3 regions of the Metabacillus indicus genome follow, and region 1 is predicted to be linked to each of the others. Evidence: riboswitches for the same ligand, from Rfam matches in the RefSeq annotation. Region 1 holds a riboswitch; each other region holds the start of a gene.

Region 1 (7,348 bases):
GAGCCTTGCGCGGAAGTATCCGGCAGAATCCATCGACGAGCTGATCGCTTTCTTTTCGCTCGCAGGCTTTGGAAACCTTTCACTTGTACATAAGAAAAAAGACGAAATGGAATTTCAGCTGCAAAGCGAACTGATCCAGGCAAGATTTAAAACGATGAAAGAACCTTCGTTCCAGCTTGAAGCAGGTTTCATCGCCCAGCAGGTGCAGCGCATGAACAAGCAGATCACCGAAACATATGAGCATGTTAAAAAACGTGCGGACAAAGTTCACTTTACTGTGAAATGGGACTACAAAGACATGGAGTTTGAAAACGAATAAAGGACGGGTACTCATGATACCCGCCCTTTTTTTTATTTTCATCAAAGCTCTCAGTTGGCGCCAAGGACACCTGCCGGCTGCTCTGAAAGTTCAAATGCGTCGTGCAGCGCTTCTACCGCTTTCACCATATCAGCATGGCCGACTACCGTTGAAACTTTTATTTCTGACGTGCTGACCATTTTCACCTCAATCTGTTCCTTCGCAAGAACATGGAACATTTCCGCGGCAACTCCCGGGTTTGAGACCATTCCGGATCCTACGATCGAGACTTTGGCCAGGCCGTTTTCAAATTCGATCCGTTCAAATCCGAGTTCCTCCTTATACGTTTCAAGAACGTGCACGGTCTCTTCGACCTCACCTGTTTTAACAGAGAATGAAAGAGAAGCAATCTGTGCGTTTGCTGTACTTTGAATAATAATATCCACATTGATTCCGTGGCTTGCGAGTGTTTTGAAAATGGTGGAAAGAGCCATCAATCCGTTTTGCAGCCCGCAAACCGTCACTTTTGACACCTGATCTTCAAATGCAATGCCTCTTACAATTAAATTCTGTTCCATATCTGTTTCCTCCTCAATAAGCGTGCCCCGTTCGGCTTCTGTGCTGGATCTGACTTCAAGCGGTACTCCGTAATTTTTGGCAAATTCAACTGCACGCGGATGCAGGACACCCGCTCCCAGGTTAGCGAGCTCAAGCATTTCATCATAGGAAATTCCCTCAAGCTTTCTTGCCCCTTTTACAAAGCGCGGATCGGTTGTGTAAACACCCGTCACATCTGTATAAATATCGCATTTGTCCGCTTTCAGCGCCGCTGCTAAGGCAACTGCTGTTGTATCGGATCCTCCGCGTCCAAGAGTCGTAATCTCGCTGCCGTCTGCAAAGCCCTGAAATCCGGCAACAACGACGATTTTCCCTTCAGAAAGCCGTTTTTCTATTTTCTCTGTATCAATTCCGGAAATTCTCGCATTTCCATGGACGTGCTCTGTGCTGATGCCGGCCTGCCAGCCTGTATAGGAAACAGCGTCATAGCCTTTCGCCTGCAAAGCCATTGTCAGTAGAGAGATGGTCACTTGCTCTCCTGTTGAAAGCAGCATGTCCATTTCGCGCTTGCTTGGTTTTTGTGTGATTTCAGCTGCAAGTGATACTAAATGATCCGTTGTTTTCCCCATTGCCGATACAACGACAACAACACTGTTGCCCTTTTGGCTTTCTTCAGCTGCACGGTTGGCAGCATTCATGATTTTCTCCGAAGAACCAACTGATGTGCCCCCAAATTTTTGTACAATTAAACCCATATCGCCTCTCGCCTTTCAAGTCTTATTTGATCGTCAGCAAGTAAAAGGGAGAATCCCGGAAAACGCAAAAAAAGCAATGAGATTCTCTATCTCATTGCTTGCATAAACGAATAATGGAACTTCATTCATACAATGAGATAGCGCTCCAAGAAAAACATCTTCTTGACAATCCTGCGTCTCTTAAACGCAAAACCAGCAAAGAGAAGAAATGGGTCTTTCTTTGCTTCGGCGGCGCTCCCCTTTCACGCGTCTTCAAAGGAATCCATTTTCCTCTGACGCGCTACTCTTGAAGTCCGCACCTCTACCGTCATTTAACGAACTAAACGATCTGATTTATGAAATTAGTTAAAATTTTAGCAAACCTTACTGCTTAAAGCAAGAACATTTTATGCTTCTTCTTTTTCCTGCAGTTTTTCATAGATTAATTCTGCGGTATTTGAAGGCATGCCTGCAGCGATAATGTCCTCAATACTTGCCTCTTTCATTTTTTTCACAGACCCGAAATGTTTCAGCAGGACCTTCCTGCGCTTTTCGCCAACGCCGGGTATGTCATCCAGAATCGATTGAAAAGCGGTCTTTCCGCGCGTCTGCCTGTGGAAAGTAATCGCAAACCGGTGAACCTCATCCTGAATGCGCTGGAGGAGATAGAACTCCTGGCTGTTTCGTTCAAGCTCCACAATTTCAGGCGGACTGCCGACCATGAGGTTGGATGTTCTATGTTTGTCGTCCTTTACAAGGCCTGCTACAGGTATGGTCAAGCCAAGCTCATTTTCAAGCACATCCTGAGCTGCTGCAAGGTGGCCTTTTCCCCCGTCAATAATAATCAAGTCAGGAAGCGGAAGTTCTTCTTTCAGGACGCGCGTATATCGTCTGCGGACAACTTCCCGCATCGACTCATAATCATCAGGGCCTTTAACGGTTTTAATTTTATACTTTCTGTATTCCTTTTTAGCAGGCTTCCCGTCAATGAAAACGATCATGGCCGATACCGGATCTGTACCCTGAATGTTTGAATTATCAAAGGCTTCAATTCTTGCAGGCGTATAAATACCCATTTTTTCACCCAGCTGGTCGATCGCTTTTATCGTTCGTTCTTCATCGCGCTCAATCAGCGAGAATTTTTCTTTAAGGGCAATTTTCGCATTTTCATGTGCAAGCAGAACGAGATCCTTTTTCTTTCCCCGCTGAGGCTGCGTCGCAGTGACTCCGAGAAGCTCAGCAGCCATCTCCCGGTCAACGCTGTCCGGAAGCAGTATTTCTTTAGGAAGAATGTGATTGCTCTTTGAGTAAAACTGGCCGAGGAAGGTTAAAAACTCTTCTTCCGGTTCCTGATAAAGCGGGAACATGGCAATATCCCGTTCAATCAGCTTGCCCTGTCTTACAAAAAACACCTGAACGCACATCCACCCCTTGTCGTACGAATAACCGAACACATCACGGTCGACAAAGTCATTCATCGTCATCTTTTGCTTTTCCATCGTGGCGTCAATATGGGCAATCTGGTCGCGGAATTCCTTCGCACGTTCAAAGTCAAGGTTCTCAGATGCAGCCAGCATTTTCTTTGAAAGTTCCTCTTTAATCTGCTTAAATCCGCCTTTAAGAAAGCGCGTCATTTCGTCCACCATCTGCCTGTTCTGTTCCTGGGTCACATTGTAGACGCAGGGTGCAAGGCATTGTCCCATGTGGTAGTAAAGGCATACACGATCAGGGAGTGTAGAACATTTTCTAAGAGGATAGAGGCGGTCAAGCAGCTTTTTCGTTTCCCTTGCTGCCTGCACATTCGGATAGGGCCCAAAGTATTTTCCTTTATCCTTCTTTACATTCCGGGTAACAATCAGCCGCGGATGTCTTTCACCGGTGATTTTGATAAACGGATAAATTTTGTCATCCTTCAGCATGATATTGTATTTTGGATCATGCTTTTTTATCAGATTCAGCTCTAAGATTAGCGCTTCTATATTTGAAGAGGTTACAATGTATTCAAAATCCCTGATTTCACTCACAAGCCGCTGCGTTTTCCCGTCATGCGAGCCTGTAAAATAAGAACGGACACGATTCTTCAGCACTTTTGCTTTTCCGACATATATAACGGTGCCGAAACGGTCCTTCATCAAATAGCAGCCCGGCTGATCCGGCAAAACGGCCAGCTTTTCTTTTATCAATTGCTCCATTGCGGACACTCCATTAATAAGGTTTATTCCAATATTGTACCATTTTCCTGTCTGTGAGTCGTGCGGAGATATGCATGCTAATTTGCAGACGCAGTCAGAGGAGAATTCGTGCCTGTTTTACAGGCAGCGGGGCAATCATTTCCTGAGCAATAATTGACATATTTTTCGAATCGGAGAGGAGCTTTTTCTCCTTTTTGAAAGAGAAACGAAAAACCCAAGCTCGTAAGCCTGGGTTTTCATTTTGAAAGATCCAGCCGAATGATCTCAGGCAGGTTTTCGAATTATGCGTGTTTGTTAAGTAGTTCAGCTAAAGCTTCTTTAGGCTGGAATCCAACCGTTTTGTCTACAACTTCGCCGTTTTTGAATACAAGCAGAGTCGGAATGCTCATAACTCCGTATTTGCCTGCTGTTTCCTGGTTTTCATCAACATCAAGCTTAACAACTTTCACTTTGTCGCCCATTTCCTGATCAAGTTCTTCAAGAACCGGAGCAATCATTTTACAAGGTCCGCACCATGGAGCCCAAAAGTCAACGAGGACTACGCCTTCGCTAGTTTCTGCTGTGAATGTTTGATCTGTTGCATTTGTAATTGCCATTGTAATTTCCTCCTAAAATCGAGTAATAACTGAAGTATAGCATTAAAGAATTGGGTCTGCGAATTTTTTGCTCACATTTACTTTTCCCCAACTTTATGAGGAAAAACATATCCAGACTGGAAAAAATAAAAACACGACGGGCAAGGTCGTGTTTTTATGGTTTTTTAAGAATGTACTTTAAGCTTTTTGAATTCTTCCGTCAGAAGCGGAACGACTTCAAAGAGGTCACCCACAATACCGTAATCGGCCACTTTAAAGATATTTGCTTCCGGATCTTTGTTGATGGCAACAATGATTTTCGAGTTGGACATACCTGCTAAATGCTGAATGGCTCCGGAGATGCCGCAGGCAATGTACAAGTCAGGAGTGACAACTTTTCCTGTCTGGCCGATCTGCAGGGAATAATCGCAGTAATCCGCATCACATGCACCGCGGGAAGCGCCAACCGCTCCGCCAAGAACATCCGAAAGCTCTTTAAGAGGGTTAAAGCCGTCTGTGCTTTTCACTCCGCGTCCGCCTGCGACAATCACTTTTGCTTCTGAGAGATCCACGCCTTCAGTTGCTTTGCGCACCACTTCTTTTACAACTGTGCGAAGATCTTTGATATCAGCTGTTACTGAAGATACTTCGCCGCTTCTTGATTCATCCTTTTCAAGAGGAGCAATGTTATTTGGACGAATTGTAGCAAAAATTGTTCCGTCAGTCACAATTTTCTTTTCGAACGCTTTTCCTGAGTAGATTGGTCGAGTGAACACGGCATTTCCGCCTGTCACTTCTAAATCCGTTGCATCTGAGATCAGGCCTGAACCGATTTTCGCAGCGATTTTAGGCGATAAATCTTTTCCAAGAGCTGTATGGCCAAAAACCAGACCTTCAGGTTTTTCCTGTTCAATTACAGCCAGAAGAGCCTGTGAATAACCGTCAGGCGTATATGTTTTCAGCTTTGCGTCTTCCACCGTAATTACACGGTCCGCACCGTAATGGATCATTTCCTGTGCAAGTGAAGCAACGCTTTCCCCTAAAAGAACAGCTGTTACTTCCCCGCCTTCTGAAATCGTTTTGCCTGCAGCAATTGCTTCAAAAGAAACATTGCGGAGTGATTGATCACGTACTTCTCCGAGTACCAGTACTTTTCGTGCCATTATAGAGTCCCCCTGTTATACGTTTGATAGAAAGTAATTCCGTGCTGGTCCAGATTGTCAGATGACTTTCGCTTCGTTGCGAAGAAGTGATACCAGTTCTTTTACCTGGGCATCAAGCTCGCCCTGAAGCACTTTTCCTGCTTCTTTCTTTGGCGGCATATAAATTTCGATTGTTTTCGTTTTCGGTTCAACGTCATCTTCCTCTAGATCCAGATCATCCAGTTCCAGCTCTTCAAGCGGCTTTTTCTTTGCTTTCATGATTCCAGGCAAAGATGGGTAGCGCGGCTCGTTCAGTCCCTGCTGTGCTGTTACAAGCAAAGGAAGTGATGTTTCGATTACTTCTGAATCACCTTCTACATCACGGACAACGGTAGCCTGATTTCCATTGATTTCAAGCTTAGTAATTGTCGTAACATAAGGAATATCAAGAAGTTCTGCAAGACGTGGGCCTACCTGGCCTGAACCGCCGTCAATCGCAACGTTTCCGCCGAGAATCAAATCTGCATCCTTGTCTTTAAAATATTCAGCAAGAATCTTTGACGTTGTAAACTGATCTCCGTCTTCAAGATCGTCTTCCGTATTAATAAGAACAGCCTTGTCACACCCCATGGCAAGAGCTGTGCGCAGTTCCTTCTCAGCCTCTTCGCCGCCGATTGTCACAACTGTTACTTCCCCGCTGTTTGCATCGCGGATCTGAATCGCTTCTTCAATCGCATATTCATCGTAAGGATTAATAATGAACTCGGCGCCGTCTTCGTTGATTTTGCCGTTTTGAAGCGTTATTTTTTCTTCCGTATCAAACGTTTTTTTCATGATTACATAAATATTCATGTCCATCCCCCTATTTACGTTAAGCATTCAAATTGTATAGAAAAAACGTATGTAACGTTTAATCAGTGACGTTTATTCGCCTTTGAACTGCGGCTGTCTTTTCTCAAGGAAAGCACTTATGCCTTCTTTGGCGTCCGCACTTTCAAAAACGGTGCCGAAATATCCGGCTTCCTTCTTTACTCTTTCATGGTAAGGAAGAGTTTTAGAAGCGTTGATCAGATCAATGGCTGCCGCAACGGCTATCGGACTTTTCGCTGCAAATTTCTTTGCAAGCTTCATTGTCTCTTCAGCGAGAGAGTCTTCAGGAAAAGCATGGTTTGCAAGTCCATAGGACACCGCTTCCGTACCTGAGATCGGTTCGCTCGTCAGCAGCATTTCAAGCGCTTTCGCTTCTCCTACATATTTAGGGAGGCGCTGCGATCCTGCAAATCCCGGAATCAGGCCAAGCTGCAGTTCAGGCAGTCCAAGCTTTGCGTTTTCAGTGACAAGCCTTACGTGGCAGCTCATTGCGAGTTCAAGACCGCCGCCAAGGGCAGCTCCATGGATTGAAGCGATGACCGGCTTTGGAAAGGTCTCGATTCGTTCAAAAAGCTCCTGGCCGTTTGCGGCAAGTCCTGAAAATTCTTCGCCGTTTTTCACTGCCGTAAATTCCTTAATGTCAGCTCCTGCAGAGAAGAAACGTCCTTCTCCGTGAATGACAATAACTCTTACCTCTTTGTTTGATTCAAACTCATCCATCAGTGATGAAAGCTCTTTCAAAACATAGGACGATAATGCGTTTGCGGGAGGTTGGTGTATGGTTACGTCCGCAACATAATCTTCTACTTTGACTTTTAAATAACTCACAGCTCAGGCCTCCTTTTGTGCATGTTGGCGCAGAGGGTGACGCTACACCCTGCCGCAGCCGTTGATTAAAAGTTTGTGAACATTTCCCGCAAGTGCAGGCAGGTCAAACTTCAGGTCGTTCATAACCCAAGTTGTGACTGTTTCGTCAATC
Region 2 (7,348 bases), 450 kb from region 1:
AGATTTGTTGCCTGCTTAAGGATCCAGATGACAACAACTACTTCTACAAGTCCTGCAAGAGCCACACCAAAGCTGTTGATGAACTCATCTGCTACATCAAGGAAGTTGATGCCGCCTCTTGTTGCGAACAGAAGAGAGATAATAGCTGAAACTCCGCCTCCGAACAGCACGGCTTTCGTACGGGATACATTGAATTTATCCTGTACACCCGCAACAAATGTCTCAACAATCGAAATGAGAGATGTAAGTCCGGCAAGCGTCAGGGATGCGAAGAATAAGAATCCGAAAAGCTGGTTAAATGCCGGGAATTCATTAATAATCTGCGGGAATACGATAAATGCAAGACCGATTCCTTTAGAAACGACTTCACTTACCGGAACGCCCTGCTGCATGGCCATAAAACCAAGTGCACTGAAAACCCCGATTCCTGCAAGAAGCTCAAATGCAGAGTTTCCGAAACCTGTAATGAACGCATTGTTTGTAATATCCGATTTTTTAGGCAGATAGCTTGAGTACGTAACCATAATGGCAAATGCAATCGATAAACTGAAGAAGATCTGCCCGTAAGCAGCAACCCACACTTTGCCGTTTGCAATCATGCTCCAGTCAGGTTTGAAAAATGCCTCAAGACCTAGTGCAGCACCTTCAAGTGTTAATGCTCTGATAACAATAATTAAGAATAAGACCACTAAAGTCGGAATGAAAATTTTGTTTGCAAGCTCGATGCCTTTCTTAACTCCGGCAAATAAAACACCAAGTGTAACCACCCATACAATCAGGAGCGGAATGAGAACTCCAGGTGCAAATCCGCCAAGTTCTCCAGGCGCTGCAGCTTGGAGGTAATCATTAAAGAGGAACGTCTGAGTGTCTTTTCCCCAGCTTAAATTTAATGAAAAACCGCTGTATGAAATCGCCCATGCGATAATGACAGAATAATAAGTAGAAATGACAAATGCTATTCCAACCTGCCACCATCCGAGCCATTCAAACTTCTTGCTTAACCGTGCATACGTTAAAGGTGCAGAACCGCGGTACTTGTGACCTAGAGTAAATTCCATTACAAGCAGGGGAATACCTGCTGTCAGCAATGCGAAAAGGTACGGGATGAAAAACGATCCTCCGCCGTTTTCGTACGCCACTCCAGGAAAACGCCAGATGTTTCCAAGTCCGATTGCCGATCCGACAGCCGCTAAAATAAAGCCTGCCCTTGTTCCCCACTGTGGACGATTATCCATTTGTGTAAAGCCCCCTTTAGCCTTTTCTTCCGAATTTGGAAGAATTTTAATTTTTATTATTTTCTGATATTTAAATATAACTATACATAGTATAATCGGACATTATGCCTAAGTCAAAATGATTTTTGAAATTTATTATAGTAAAATGATAAATCTGTCATATTTTCTCGCAAAAAAAAGACAGAGTCCGCGTGAACTCTGCCTTTTTCCTATTTGTTAAACAGCTGTTGCCTTTTTCTTGAAAATAAGGATAAAGACAATTAAAAGCACAATTACTGTCAAAAGTCCCAGAATCATACTTCCTGTAAGTCCGAGAACTAAATATCCAAGAGCTGCCATGATTCCTCCTGACACTGCATATGGAAGCTGCGTCACCACATGGTCGATGTGATGGCTTCCCGCTCCAGTTGAGGATAGAATCGTCGTATCTGAAATAGGAGAACAGTGATCTCCGAGTACAGCTCCTGCAAGGACAGCCGCCATTGCCGGAAGAAGCATCGAAATATCAGTTGCAGCCGTTATTTCGCCTGCTATCGGAAGCATGATGCCGAATGTTCCCCATGACGTTCCTGTAGCAAACGCCATAAAACCTGCAAGAACGAACAGAATGACAGGCAGGAAGGCTGTATTCATGTTTGACTGCTCTACTAGCCCTGCAAGGTATTCTCCTGTTTTCAGCTGGCCGATCAAATCAACGATCATCCAGGCAAGCGTCAGAATATAAATGGCCGGAAGCATTGATTTAATGCCCTCAAGGAAAGCTTTTGGCAAGTAGGCAGAAGAGATGCCTTTGCCTAAATATAAACCAAGTGTAACCACGAGACCGATAAGTCCTCCAATGACAAGCGACTTCGCCACATCCGTGTATTCAAACATTGTAAGAAGCGTCACTTTAACGCCATCTTCTGCTAGAACGCCTTCATACCCGGTCCAGAGCATGGCGCCTACTGTTCCAATAATCAGGGCAATAATCGGCCAGACAAGATTTCCGATCGAGCCTTTATCACTAACAGGCAGATCTTCCTTAATATCTCCGAGCGGCTCTTTTTCAGGATCAAACAATACGCCTTCTTTCATAGCCCGCTCTTCATGAAACTTCATGCTGCCGAGATTGATGTTTAAGTAGGCCGTTGCAAAAACTAGAGCCAGTGCAGCGAACACATAGTAATTCATAGGAACCATCGTCATAAAAGCAGACAGAGGGGTGTATTCAGAAACACTGTGGGTTGCAAGAATCGTCCCGATCATGGCAATAATATACGCTCCCCAGCTTGAAACCGGTGAAACAACACACACCGGTGCAGAGGTTGAATCAATAATATAGGCAAGCTTGGCTCTTGAAACTTTCTGCCGGTCTGTAATCGGACGGCTGACCTGCCCTACAGCCAGTGCGTTGAAATAATCATCGATAAAAATCATAATGCCCAGAAGAGCAGCAGTAAACTGAGCACCAGCTCTTGTTTTAACACGCTTTTGAGCCCATTCGCCAAACGCCCTGCTTCCGCCTGATATGGAAATCAGCGCAGTCACAACACCAAGGATAAGCAGGAACAGAAGAATGAACACATTCCACGTATTGAGCTCTCCGTCTGCAACAAAGATGGCTTTAAAAGCTCCCCAGATTTTCGAAAGGGTCTCTCCTATTGAAAAGTTTGTAAGAATAAGTGCGGCGGAAAGGATTCCGACTCCGAGTGAAAGAAGGACTTTCCTAGTAAGTATGACCATCAAAATGGCGATGATCGGGGGAAGAATTGAATAAATAGTGCCTGACATGGTAAAACCTCCTGGAATTAGTAATGGGGCTACCGGCACGATGCAAGGATAAAAAAGTGCAAATAAAAAAGAGTACGATAGAAAATAACTATCATTACTCTTTTTAGGTAATGTTATGTTATCCTCCACGATCAGTAGCCCACCATTGCAGATATCCCTGCAATGACAGTGTTACCCTTATTCAAGGTAACCCCAGCTGTGCAGATGTTGACGCATGCTGCATAACTTCGGCAAAAAAGCCTTTTGTATAGTGATCTCAGTTGTCATCCTCACACTATCTACTCTTCTTTTTCGCGCCTCTACCTCATCATGAGACAAGGTGAAGTATTCAATTTGTATGCTGATTTAACGGACATATTTCTTTAGCCCCAAAAAGCAGCTCATTAACTAGTTGGATTATATCAATAATCTCCTAATCTATCAACAGCAACTTACCTTCCAGTTGATTCCACGGGAACTTCAAGCGCAGGAGGTGAGCTTCCTCCGCCCCCGTTGTAATAGCTTGGCACTTGCCCCTGAACAGCTTTAATCGCAATCGGGATGTTGTTTCTTACTGTAGCAGTTCTTGTGGAGAACGGAATGACCACCTCGACATTCACTTCAATTTCAACTGCTATTTCAATCAGCGCATTGTTAATTCCATACTGCTGAATCGTTTCCTTCACATCAGTCTGCACCTCACCGACAACGTAAAAACGGACGGGCACTTTCGGACCGAGGTTTCCAATCAGTGCATTATTCGTTGCCTGGCCAAGCGGAATCGAGTAGATGATTCCCTCGCCCTGTTTATCTTTCGTAAGATGCTCGCCCTCCGGCAGTTCAAGCGCGTCAATATTACCTTTGGATGCTTCTCTTAAATTCGCCTGAATCTTGTCGGTTGTCTTGGCAAGCACGCTTCTGACAAATTTGGCGTTAAAATCGATTGTCGTCACATTCCCTTTTTCATCCGTATCAACGACGAACATTTCATCCACATCTACATCTTCTTTAATGTCCTTGTTAATCGCATTCTGGATAACAAGTGTCGCAATCCGTTTTGTTTCGGTTTCAGCCACCGTCATTAATGTCGGTTCAATTCCCTTATTAACAATCCACAGCCCCGCAGCTGTAGATAAGATAAAAAAGACGAGTGAAAGCAGGAATACATATCTGAAAGGAAGCGGCCCTTTTTTATGAGGACGGCTGCGGAATCTGGCCAAAAATAAATCCCCCCTTTACAAGCTATATTTATGCATGTAAGGAGGGATGTACGCTATTTTTTTGAAGTTATCTATTAAAACAATGATGTTATACAGTTCGACTCAGAGCATTCTAAGCAGGGCATCTCTTCCGCTCATTCCTACGTGGATTCCGCGGTTTTCGGCTTCAAAGGTAATGGATTCAAGCGGAGCATCAAGAAGCTGTTCGATCGTCCGGACGCCGACTGCTCTCCCTGCAATAATTCCCCGCTCTTTCAATTTTTCATTCAGCAGCGCTACATCGAGTGCGCCGCACATAATGTACCCTTTGTCGCTTGTAACAGCCATGAAATTTGTTTTAGGCAAAGCAACCGTTACAGCTGTAAATTGATGACTTCCAATCATAATAGGTGTCATGGATACCATCGTTCTTTCACACTCCCTTCCTTCTGTAATTTATGAAGGCAGGAGGCATTGAGTGTGAAAACTAGGCATTCTTGTACGAATGTCCCTGTTTCAGCTTCCAGGCAAGGACATCACGCAGCATTTCAGGCATATAATAGGTTTTCTTTTCTGCATGGTAAATGGAAGGGTAAAGCACGCCCAAAGTGAACATATCGACTGTCGCAACCTCATAGGTGCGGTCAGGATCAAGCGGTTCCCCTTGTATAAGAATGCCCGTAATGTGATTTAAACCGTCTGATTTCTGCTCACTGCGAACCTCGATTCCGTCAAAAATCATCCGGCCCATTACTTTCCCCCTGAATCCAAGCCCTTTTAATCTCAACTGTTCAATTTTTTCTGTCCGTGATTCTGCAATCACTTCTTTCAGGACATCTCCCTTTAACTGCACTTTACAGGGGTTTATTGGATGCGGACAGATCCTGTGCAGGTCTTTTCTCGTCACTGAGCCTGCTTGTAAAGGTTCCAGCAGCAGCCCGGCATTGACCATGCTCACATCGCCTTTGCACCATTCCTTGACGGCTGATGCCAGAAGGGCTGTAAAGTCAGAAGGACCAAACCAGTCCAGCGTGAGATCCCTGTCAAGCACTGTCACTTCCTCTGACAGAATCTCATCGCTTTTCTTCCTCTCCGCATCAAGAAACACTTTTACATCTTCACATTCCGGCTCTGCAGCAACTGAAATGACATTTGCCGTTTTTGACAAAAGCGTGTCACCGTCAACTGATAATGCCACGTGGCCGATTAAGCTGCAGTTTTTCCCCGCACCTGTAAGAAGCACATTATTCACCAGCTTCCCTTTTTCCAGGACGTGGTGGGTATGGGCACCTAAAATGACGTCAATTTCAGGGAATTCCGCAGCCAGGAGTTCATCGTCATTAATCCCTAAATGAGAAAGCAGAATGATGATATCCGCCTGGTCTTTAATCAATTCCAGCGTTTCGCGAAGACTTTGAAACGGATCCGTTACTTTCCATCCGAGAAGCTGATAAAACTTCTCATAGAAGACGCTGACACCAAGAACGGCAGCTCTAGTTCCGTTTGCAAAAGAGAAGATTTTATAAGGCTCCACCCAGCGGGGACGCTCCCCTGACTCTGTATAAAGATTTGAAAGAATGACCGGAAATGCTGCCCGGTCATATAAAGTATCCAGCGCATCATGCGGCAGCGTTATCCCCTCATTATTGCCGATGGTCACAGCGTCATACTCTAAGCCGTTCAAAAGCTCTACATTCGTCTTCCCATTCGTAGCTTCCGTGATTGGATGCACACGGTCAAGATGGTCTCCGACATCTACAAGCAGCATCTCTTCCCCATCTTCTGCATGCTCTTTTTTCATCCGCTTCAAGTAGTGAGCAACCATAGGCCAGTTCTCAAAATAACTGTGCAAATCGTTTGTATGATATAAATGAATGGTCTCAGCCATCAATAGTCCCCTTTTCAAAAAGGTGTTCAGGTTTTAGAAAACACCTTCATAAATCAGTTTAAGTCCCGCAAGGATCAAGACAATCCTGAGCAGACTGATGAGCGCTTTTCCAGAAAGCTTTGAGGCAATCAGCGCACCTGCTTTTCCTCCTGCCCAGGCTCCTGGTATTAAAGCAAGAGCAAACAGCCAGTTTATATTTCCAAGAGCCGCATGCATAACCGAGCTTGTCAGACCAGAGAGAAAAATAATAAACATAGACGTTGCGACAGCTATATGTGCCGGGAAGAAAAAGAGGAGAATCATCGCAGGCACCATCAGGGCACCGCCGCCAATGCCAAAAAGACCGGACAAAAAACCAACGCCAAATGAAATGATGATGGCCGGTACGGGTTTATAAAAATAGACTCCCTCCGCACCTTGCTCACCTTGATATGTACGGACAATCTCTTTTTCTCCAGGCTGTCTCGCACTCGGTTTGAGTCTGTCCCTGAGCATCAGCAAAACAGAAACGAAAATCATAAATAAACCAAAATACAGGGAAAAAGAATCCGTGTTTAAATATTGATTCGCATATGCTCCAATTATTCCTCCAGGCCCGCTCCCGATAAAGAAGATCAGTCCGCTCCTGTAATCCACTTTTTTCTTTTTCATATAGGCGAGTGTAGAGGAAAGGCCTGTGAAAATGACAACAAGGAGCGAAGTCCCGACCGCTGTCTGAGGGGAAACTCCTTCAAAAATCGTAAAAAAACCTGATGAAAACAGCATGGCCGGAACGACAATAATGCCTCCCCCAAGGCCAACAAGGCTGCCGATTGTTCCTGCTATAAAGCCTATGAAAATAAGGAAAATCCATTCCATTTAAACAACCCGCCTCTTTCTATTCTCCGCTGAACAAGTCCAGCTGCCTCGGCGCAAGACCCTCATATTCAATCTTCATCAGCTTTTGCATTTGTTTCGCATTGTCAGCAGCATCTCCGCCGGAATTATTATTAAAGAGGAGAAAAATATCCTCTGTTACCTCTTTCAGTTCTTCAATAAATTCTGCCCATTGATTCAGCTCGTTCTCATTGTACCTGTATAAATATCTCACTTCGCGCCATTCTTCTCCTTTAGCAGGCTTCGTCCAGCCATGAACATTTCTTCCGTGCATCCGGATCAGCGTTTTACCTGAGTCTGTGGCCTTCACAACTGCCGGAACCGACCCGCTGCCTGCCTGAGGCTCATCGCATATACTGTGAATCCACTTTTCATTCCGCATAAAGGAGAGCGTTTTT
Region 3 (7,348 bases), 500 kb from region 1:
AAGGCATCTTTTATTAAGCTTGATCCGCGAATCATGGTGAAAAATCCAATCATGTTTATTGTAGAAATTGGTTTCTTCCTGACATTGCTGCTCACTTTTGCACCTTCTGCTTTTGGATCTGCAGAAGTAAACGTGACGTTTAATTTAACGGTCTCACTGATTCTTTTGTTCACCGTGTTATTTGCTAACTTTGCTGAAGCTTTGGCAGAAGGACGGGGAATGGCTCAGGCAAACTCGCTGAAAAATTCCAAGAAGGAAATGACGGCCAATCGCCTTAAACCTAATGGAGAGATTGAAAAAATTGACTCCGCTTCGCTCCGCAAAGGAGATTTGGTTATTGTATCACAGGGAGAGTTTATTCCAGGGGACGGTGAGGTTATCTCAGGTCTTGCATCTGTTGATGAATCAGCCATTACAGGAGAATCTGCTCCTGTTATTAAGGAAGCGGGAGGAGACTTCAACTCCGTAACAGGAGGAACAAAGGTGGTAAGCGATCAGATTAAAGTGAGAATCACAAGTGATCCGGGCGAATCCTTCCTTGATAAAATGATTGCTCTTGTTGAGGGGGCCGAGCGTCAGAAGACACCGAATGAAATTGCTCTGAATACGGTTTTAACAAGCTTGACACTCATTTTCATGATTGTCGTTGTAACACTTCCTTTTTATGCGAATTATCTCGGCTTTCAGCTTGAAATACCTGTTCTGATTGCACTGCTGGTTTGCCTGATTCCCACGACAATCGGGGGATTGCTCTCCGCGATCGGAATCGCCGGGATGGACCGGGTAACACAGTTTAACGTCATTGCGATGTCTGGTAAAGCCGTTGAAGCTGCAGGTGATATAAACACCATCATTCTGGATAAAACAGGTACGATTACATTCGGGAACCGCATGGCGAGTGAGTTCATTCCTGTGGGCAATGCCCCGATGCAGGACCTTGCCCAATGGACAGCCATCAGTTCGCTTGAAGATGAAACACCAGAGGGAAGATCGGTTCTTGAGCTGTTAAAGAACAAGCAGCTTTCATACAGAACGGATCTTGCAGATGGAGGAACGTTCATTGAGTTTAAAGCCGAAACACGTATGAGCGGCATGGATTTGCCTGATGGGACGACAGTAAGAAAAGGCGCGGTGGATGCCGTGAAGAAATGGGTTCTGTCACATGGAGGAGTCATCCCTGCTGATCTTGATAAAAAAACGGATGACATTTCTAAGGCCGGCGGTACGCCGCTTGCTGTAGCCATGAATGATCAGATCTTCGGATTAATTTATTTGAAAGATACGGTGAAGCCCGGAATGAAAGAGCGGTTTAACATGCTGCGCAGCATGGGGATTAAAACCGTTATGTGTACGGGAGATAATCCTCTCACAGCTGCCACAATCGCAAAAGAAGCGGGTGTTGACGAATTTATTGCAGAGTGCAAGCCTGAGGACAAAATCGAAGTCATTAAATATGAACAATCACAGGGCAAGCTTGTTGCCATGACGGGTGACGGCACAAATGATGCCCCTGCACTTGCACAGGCAGATGTAGGTCTTGCCATGAACAGCGGAACGGCCGCTGCAAAAGAAGCGGCGAATATGGTGGATTTAGATTCCAATCCAACGAAAATCATTGAAGTCGTCTCAATTGGAAAACAGCTGCTGATGACACGCGGAGCACTGACAACCTTCAGTATTGCAAACGATATTGCCAAGTATTTCGCCATTATTCCAGCCATGTTTATGCTCGCCATTCCGGAAATGAATATGCTGAATGTCATGAGACTTGATTCGCCAATCTCTGCGATCCTGTCGGCCTTGATTTTTAACGCAGTTATTATCCCGATCCTGATTCCTCTCGCAATGAAAGGTGTCAGCTATAAACCGATGAGTTCAAATGCCCTGCTCAGAAAAAATCTGCTGGTATACGGTTTCGGAGGAGTGCTGGTTCCTTTTATCGGCATTAAAATGATCGATCTTTGCCTTGCTGCATTTATATAGAAGAAAAGAGGTTTATACAATGGAAGAAAAACAATCAATAATAGGGCCGATTATCAGAATGACTCTTGTGTTAATGGCCTTCTGCGGCCTGGTATATCCGGTTGCGGTAACAGGAATTGCCCAGGCGGCTGCCCCTCATAAGGCAGATGGAAGTTTAATTTATGATGAGAATGATAAGGTGATAGGTTCTGAGCTGATGGGACAGACTTTTACAGAAGAAGGCTATTTCCACGGAAGAGTCTCAAGCATTGAATACAGCGGTGCAGGATCAGGCTCCAACAACTATGCACCATCCAATGAGGATATGCTGAATCGCACGAAGGAATCAATAATAGAGTGGAAAAAAAACAATCCTGAAACGAAAATCAGCGATGTACCGAATGACCTGCTGACAAATTCAGGCTCAGGTCTTGATCCGCATATTAGTCCAAAAGCAGCCTACGTGCAGCTCGATCGGGTTTCAGAAGAAACAGGAATTAACAAAGCTGAACTTGAAAAACTGATTGAAAAACATGTGCAGGGAAGGGAACTTGGACTGTTTGGAGAAGAAAGAGTGAATGTTCTTAAATTGAATCTGGACATAAAAAACATGATGAAACAATAAATAAGATCCGCCTCAGCTGCCGATTAAGCTGAGGCTGGATGTTTGTAAACAGCTGACGCGCTTATCATAGAGGAGGTGAAAATATGACGGAAAACCATCCATATTTCAGGCGAAAAACCCCGCAGGAGCTGCTTGATGAAATTGCAGAAATGAACCGGGGCAAACTGAAGCTTTATGTGGGAGCTGCCCCAGGGGTTGGAAAATCGTATAAAATGCTTCAGGATGCCCATGATTTAAAGCTTGAAGGCATTGATGCCGTCATCGGTCTGATTGAATGTCATGGAAGAAGAGAAACAGAGGATCTGATAAAAGACCTTGAAGTCATCCCGCTTAAAGAGATGAAATATAAGGGAAGCATTTTCAGAGAACTGCATGTGGAGGCCATTATTGAAAGAAAGCCGGCGGTTGTTATTATTGACGAGCTTGCCCACACCAATATACCAGGCTCTAAAAATCTTAAAAGGTATATGGATGTAGAAGAAATACTGGAAGCAGGCATCCATGTCATGTCCGCCGTCAATATTCAGCATCTGGAAAGTGTCCATGATATTGTTCAGCAAATTACGAGAGTAGCGGTGCGCGAACGCGTGCCTGATTTGTTTGTTCAAAGAGCAAGCGAAATCCAGCTGATTGATGTGACGCCTGAAACGCTGAGAAAAAGAATGTCAGAAGGTAAAATTTACGGCTCTGACAAGATAGAGCAAAGTCTCTCCCATTTCTTTACCGTTCCCAATCTTTCTGCTTTAAGGGAGCTCGCCCTTAGAGAAGTGGCGGACGATGTAGATGAAAAAATGGAGCAGATCAGCGGAAACCTTTCATATGGTCCCATAGGCGTACATGAAAAAATACTTGTCTGCGTGGGATACGGCCCTACAGCCGAAAAACTCATCAGAAGAGGCTGGAGGATGGCGAACCGGCTCCGTGCACAGCTTTTTATCCTCCATGCAGCAAAATTACCGGAAGAATCATTTACCCAGGAGATGAGAGAAAAAATGGAAAGGTGGAAGCTGCTGTCCTCTCAATTCAATGCGGTCTTTTTGCTTGAGCATGAGAGGAACCGTAAACCTGCAGACATCATCATAGAAACAGCAACGAAATACCATGTGACTCAAATTCTGCTGGGGCAGTCAGCAAGAACAAGATGGGAGGAAATCCGAAAAGGGTCTATCGTAAATACAATTATGAGAAAAACAGAAAACATTGATATTCACATTGTGTCAGATGGAAAAATATAGAGAGGACTTTTAAGAAATGAATATTGCTTTTTTCCTGATTCCAAAAAAGGAAGTTGTCTATTTGCCTATCCAGTCGACGATGCGTCAGGCGCTTGAAAAGATGGAATACCACCGCTATTCAGCGGTCCCTCTGCTTGATCAAGAAGGGAAATATGTCACGACGCTGACAGAGGGAGATCTGCTCTGGAAGCTGAAAAATACCCCAAACCTGAATTTTCATAACACAGAAAACATCCGGCTGACGGAAATCCCTTTTCACCGCAAAAACGAGCCCATTTCCATTCAGGCTGAGATGGAACATATTATTACAAGGGCCATGGAACAGAATTTTGTGCCAGTGACTGATGACAAAGGAATCTTCATTGGAATCATAAGAAGGAGGGAAATCATTGAGTATTGTGCAAGCCAGATGTTTGCTCCGGCAGCAAATTAAAAAGGCTGCATAATGGATGCAGCCCTTTTGGTTAAGCAGAGGCAGATTCTTCTTTTTTCATGTACTTTACAAGGAAAGGATAGATCACAAAGCCTGCAAGGAAAAGGCCTACGCCCAGAGCAAATGTTTTAAGGTCCGCTGTTCCGGTGACGATCACCCAGACAGAGTACAAGCAGGCAATGAACGCGATGATCCCGTCTTTTACACGTGAACCCTTTACCAGATCATACGTTTCTCCTTTAGCGATCAGCTTCAGGAAGAAGATGGAGGAGACAAGGTACGGGAAAAGATAAGCAAGTGTAGCTGACGTTGTCAGGAACGTATATGCTTCGCTGATGGTCCCTGAAATCGTTGAAAAAATAAAGATCTGCGACATTAAATTCGTTATCAGCAGGGCATTTTTAGGACTGCCTTTTTTATTGGTCTTTGCAAAGAATGCCGGGAAGATGCCTGACTTCGCAGCCTGATACGGCACTTCAGAAGAAAGCAGAATCCAGCCGATGGTGGAACCGAACAGGGACACAACGGCGAGCAGAGCCATTGCATTCGCTCCTGCATCTCCTAAAATAACGGAGAGCACATCGACGAACGGTTTGTCGGAGGTCTGCAGCTGGTCATGCGGAAGAACAGCCATGGTTATAAGTGTGATAATCAAATAGATGAAAACGGCAATGATTAAGCCGGTAATAGTTGCTTTTTTCACATCTCTCTGTGAGGATGCGCGTCCTGATAATATCACGGCAGATTCTACTCCGACAAACGCCCATAAAGTTGAGATCGCGGCGAATTGAATTTGACTTGTCAGTCCGAGGGTACTGCCGCTGTCTGTTTCAACCGGGAAATAAAATTCGCCGAACGCGGCAGTTTCAAGTGCAAATAATCCGGCAATGATAAACAGCATAAATCCAATGACTTTAGAAGCGGTAGCAGCAAAATTAAGCTTCCCTGCACCTGTCATGTTTGTGACAAGAATGGAATGAGTGCCCCAAAGCAGAATGGTACAGACAGCAAACGTTACTGCTCTCCCAAGCTGAACGTCCTGTGAGCCTATTGTAAAAAGAACAGATTTGTCCGACATAATCGGGAAAAAGGAAGATAAGTAGCCGGCAAAGCTGGTGATAATGGCAACATTGCTGATCCAGTTCGCGACCCAGTAGCCCCAGACCATACTGAAGCCTGCGACATTTCCTTTCTTAGGAGAATCAAAAAGGGCTTTCGCATAGCTTTGAGGACCTGCCGTCAAATCGGGTCTGCGGATAGAAAGATTGCCGAAAACAAGAGCAATCATCAGAACGCCGAATCCAGTGACAAGCCAGGCGCTCGTTACACCGAGAGGACTTGCCGTTTGTGCAAGTGTGCTCGGAAGCATGAAAATACCCGAACCGACCATATTTCCTACAACAAAGGCTGTTAACAGCCAGAAACCCCATTTTTTCTGTTTCAAAATGTGAAACCTCCTATGGAACACATACCTTATGATCAGTCTGTGTCATTCTTAATAAAAACAAACAAAAAGACGCACGGAAAAGTCCGTGCGCCACAGTACGCAAAAACTCACGATCATCTCCAGATAGCACTCCGCAGAAAAATCTGCGGCAGTCCGGCACCTGTTTAATGCCGTCCCAGCGTATAACAGTGTGGCTGTTATACACTTCGGCGCGAAGGCCTTTCGTCATGCGTTCATCAGCCCCACCGGCCTCATGCATGCTACTCTTCCAATCGCGCAACCTCTACCTCACTGAGATGTCGTGAGGATTTTTTAATGTTATTTTAATAGAATTAATTTAGCAGGGAGAAATAAGTTTGTCAACGAGATATACCATATAGCAATAATTGCATGATATCTTGAAATAATTGTCACCAAAACTTCACTTTGCATTGTACACAGGAATCTACTATAATTTACAAAGATAGCGTTTTCTTTCTATTTTTATGAAAATATGACATGGAAGAAGGTTACATGATGAACTTGGGATTCGGCGAAATCATGTTGATTGTGTTTGTGGCACTCCTGCTTTTCGGACCGAAAAAACTTCCGGAGCTGGGCAAAGCTGCAGGCAAAACACTGAGAGAATTCAAAAATGCAACAAAAGGTTTAATGGATGACGATGAGGTAAAATCAGATAAATCGGTGAAGTAACTAAAAACAGCCTGCAGGCTGTTTTTTTTGTATTTGAAAAGAGTAAGAATTATACAAAAATTCAAGCCGATGTTATATAATAGACCTGTCAGTTTATTTAGTGCAGCGAAATACTTAATGGGGGGTAAACTTATGAAAGCCGCTACATATGCAGAAACATGGAATTTGGATGTATTTTTTGAAGGAGGCAGCAAGTCTGAAAGTTTTAAGCGTCACTTAGAAGAGCTTGAAAAGGACGTTCCATTATTTCAGGCAGAGGCAGATCAGCTGGTTGTGCCAAGCTCAAAAGAGGATCACGTTTACCTTAATGAAATCCTTGACTCATTCCAGGGGATTGCTAAAAGAATTAGACAGGCGGGTGCTTTTGTTGGCTGCCTGCAGGCTCAGGATACAGAGGACAAACACGCTGCTGTTCTGAGAGGGAAAGTAACGCAGCTCAGCTCCCACTTTCAGAATGCACTCGCAAGCCTTGATCAAAAGCTTGTAAAAGTGGAGGATGGAGTCTGGGAAGAGCTTATTTTGACGGAAAGTCTTGCTGACCTTAGCTATGTGCTTACTGAACGCAGAAACAAAGCGAAGAATAAACTGCCGATGGAGCAGGAAACGCTGATTAATGCTCTTTCTGTTGATGGATATCATGCGTGGGGACAATTTTATGACACGCTCGTCTCAACAGTGAAAATTCCATTTAGAGAAGATGGAGAAATAAAAGAACTTTCAGTTGGCCAGGCAGCCAATAAATTCTCAAGCGGGGATCGTGAAGTCCGCAAGGCTGTATTTGAAGAGTGGGAAAAAGCATGGGGAAGCAAAGCGGATTTATTTGCACAGACGCTGAATCATCTTGCGGGCTTCAGGCTGAATGTCTACGAAAAGCGCGGCTGGAACGATGTGCTCAGCGAGCCGCTTGAAATCAACCGGATGAAGCGGGAAACGCTTGATGTGATGTGGAAGGT

The links. A riboswitch is a leader RNA that binds a small molecule or an ion and turns the genes downstream of it on or off. The one in region 1 is predicted to bind lysine.
Region 2: another riboswitch for lysine. It lies ahead of ACK1LH_RS17735 (Na+/H+ antiporter NhaC family protein); the one in region 1 lies ahead of ACK1LH_RS15485 (aspartate kinase).
Region 3: another riboswitch for lysine. It lies ahead of ACK1LH_RS17995 (amino acid permease); the one in region 1 lies ahead of ACK1LH_RS15485 (aspartate kinase).

What each region holds. Positions count from the first base shown of each region.
Region 1 covers NZ_CP176757.1:3,009,010-3,016,357, forward strand. Annotated here, with positions in the region: gene ACK1LH_RS15480 (YslB family protein) at 1-319, shown strand, start outside; gene ACK1LH_RS15485 (aspartate kinase) at 370-1,611, opposite strand; lysine riboswitch at 1,742-1,923, opposite strand; gene uvrC (excinuclease ABC subunit UvrC) at 1,998-3,782, opposite strand; gene trxA (thioredoxin) at 4,064-4,378, opposite strand; gene ACK1LH_RS15500 (electron transfer flavoprotein subunit alpha/FixB family protein) at 4,543-5,520, opposite strand; gene ACK1LH_RS15505 (electron transfer flavoprotein subunit beta/FixA family protein) at 5,578-6,351, opposite strand; gene ACK1LH_RS15510 (enoyl-CoA hydratase) at 6,424-7,197, opposite strand; gene ACK1LH_RS15515 (TetR/AcrR family transcriptional regulator) at 7,240-7,348, opposite strand, start outside.
Region 2 covers NZ_CP176757.1:3,455,617-3,462,964, forward strand. Annotated here, with positions in the region: gene ACK1LH_RS17730 (sodium-dependent transporter) at 1-1,235, opposite strand, end outside; gene ACK1LH_RS17735 (Na+/H+ antiporter NhaC family protein) at 1,452-3,008, opposite strand; lysine riboswitch at 3,136-3,318, opposite strand; gene yunB (sporulation protein YunB) at 3,440-4,207, opposite strand; gene ACK1LH_RS17745 (YunC family protein) at 4,310-4,612, opposite strand; gene ACK1LH_RS17750 (bifunctional metallophosphatase/5'-nucleotidase) at 4,674-6,074, opposite strand; gene ACK1LH_RS17755 (sulfite exporter TauE/SafE family protein) at 6,108-6,932, opposite strand; gene ACK1LH_RS17760 (DUF72 domain-containing protein) at 6,952-7,348, opposite strand, start outside.
Region 3 covers NZ_CP176757.1:3,506,374-3,513,721, reverse strand. Annotated here, with positions in the region: gene kdpB (potassium-transporting ATPase subunit KdpB) at 1-1,983, shown strand, start outside; gene kdpC (potassium-transporting ATPase subunit KdpC) at 2,003-2,587, shown strand; gene kdpDN (KdpD-like non-kinase potassium sensor) at 2,671-3,822, shown strand; gene ACK1LH_RS18000 (CBS domain-containing protein) at 3,839-4,255, shown strand; gene ACK1LH_RS17995 (amino acid permease) at 4,287-5,702, opposite strand; lysine riboswitch at 5,819-5,996, opposite strand; gene ACK1LH_RS17990 (twin-arginine translocase TatA/TatE family subunit) at 6,219-6,395, shown strand; gene ACK1LH_RS17985 (M3 family oligoendopeptidase) at 6,528-7,348, shown strand, end outside.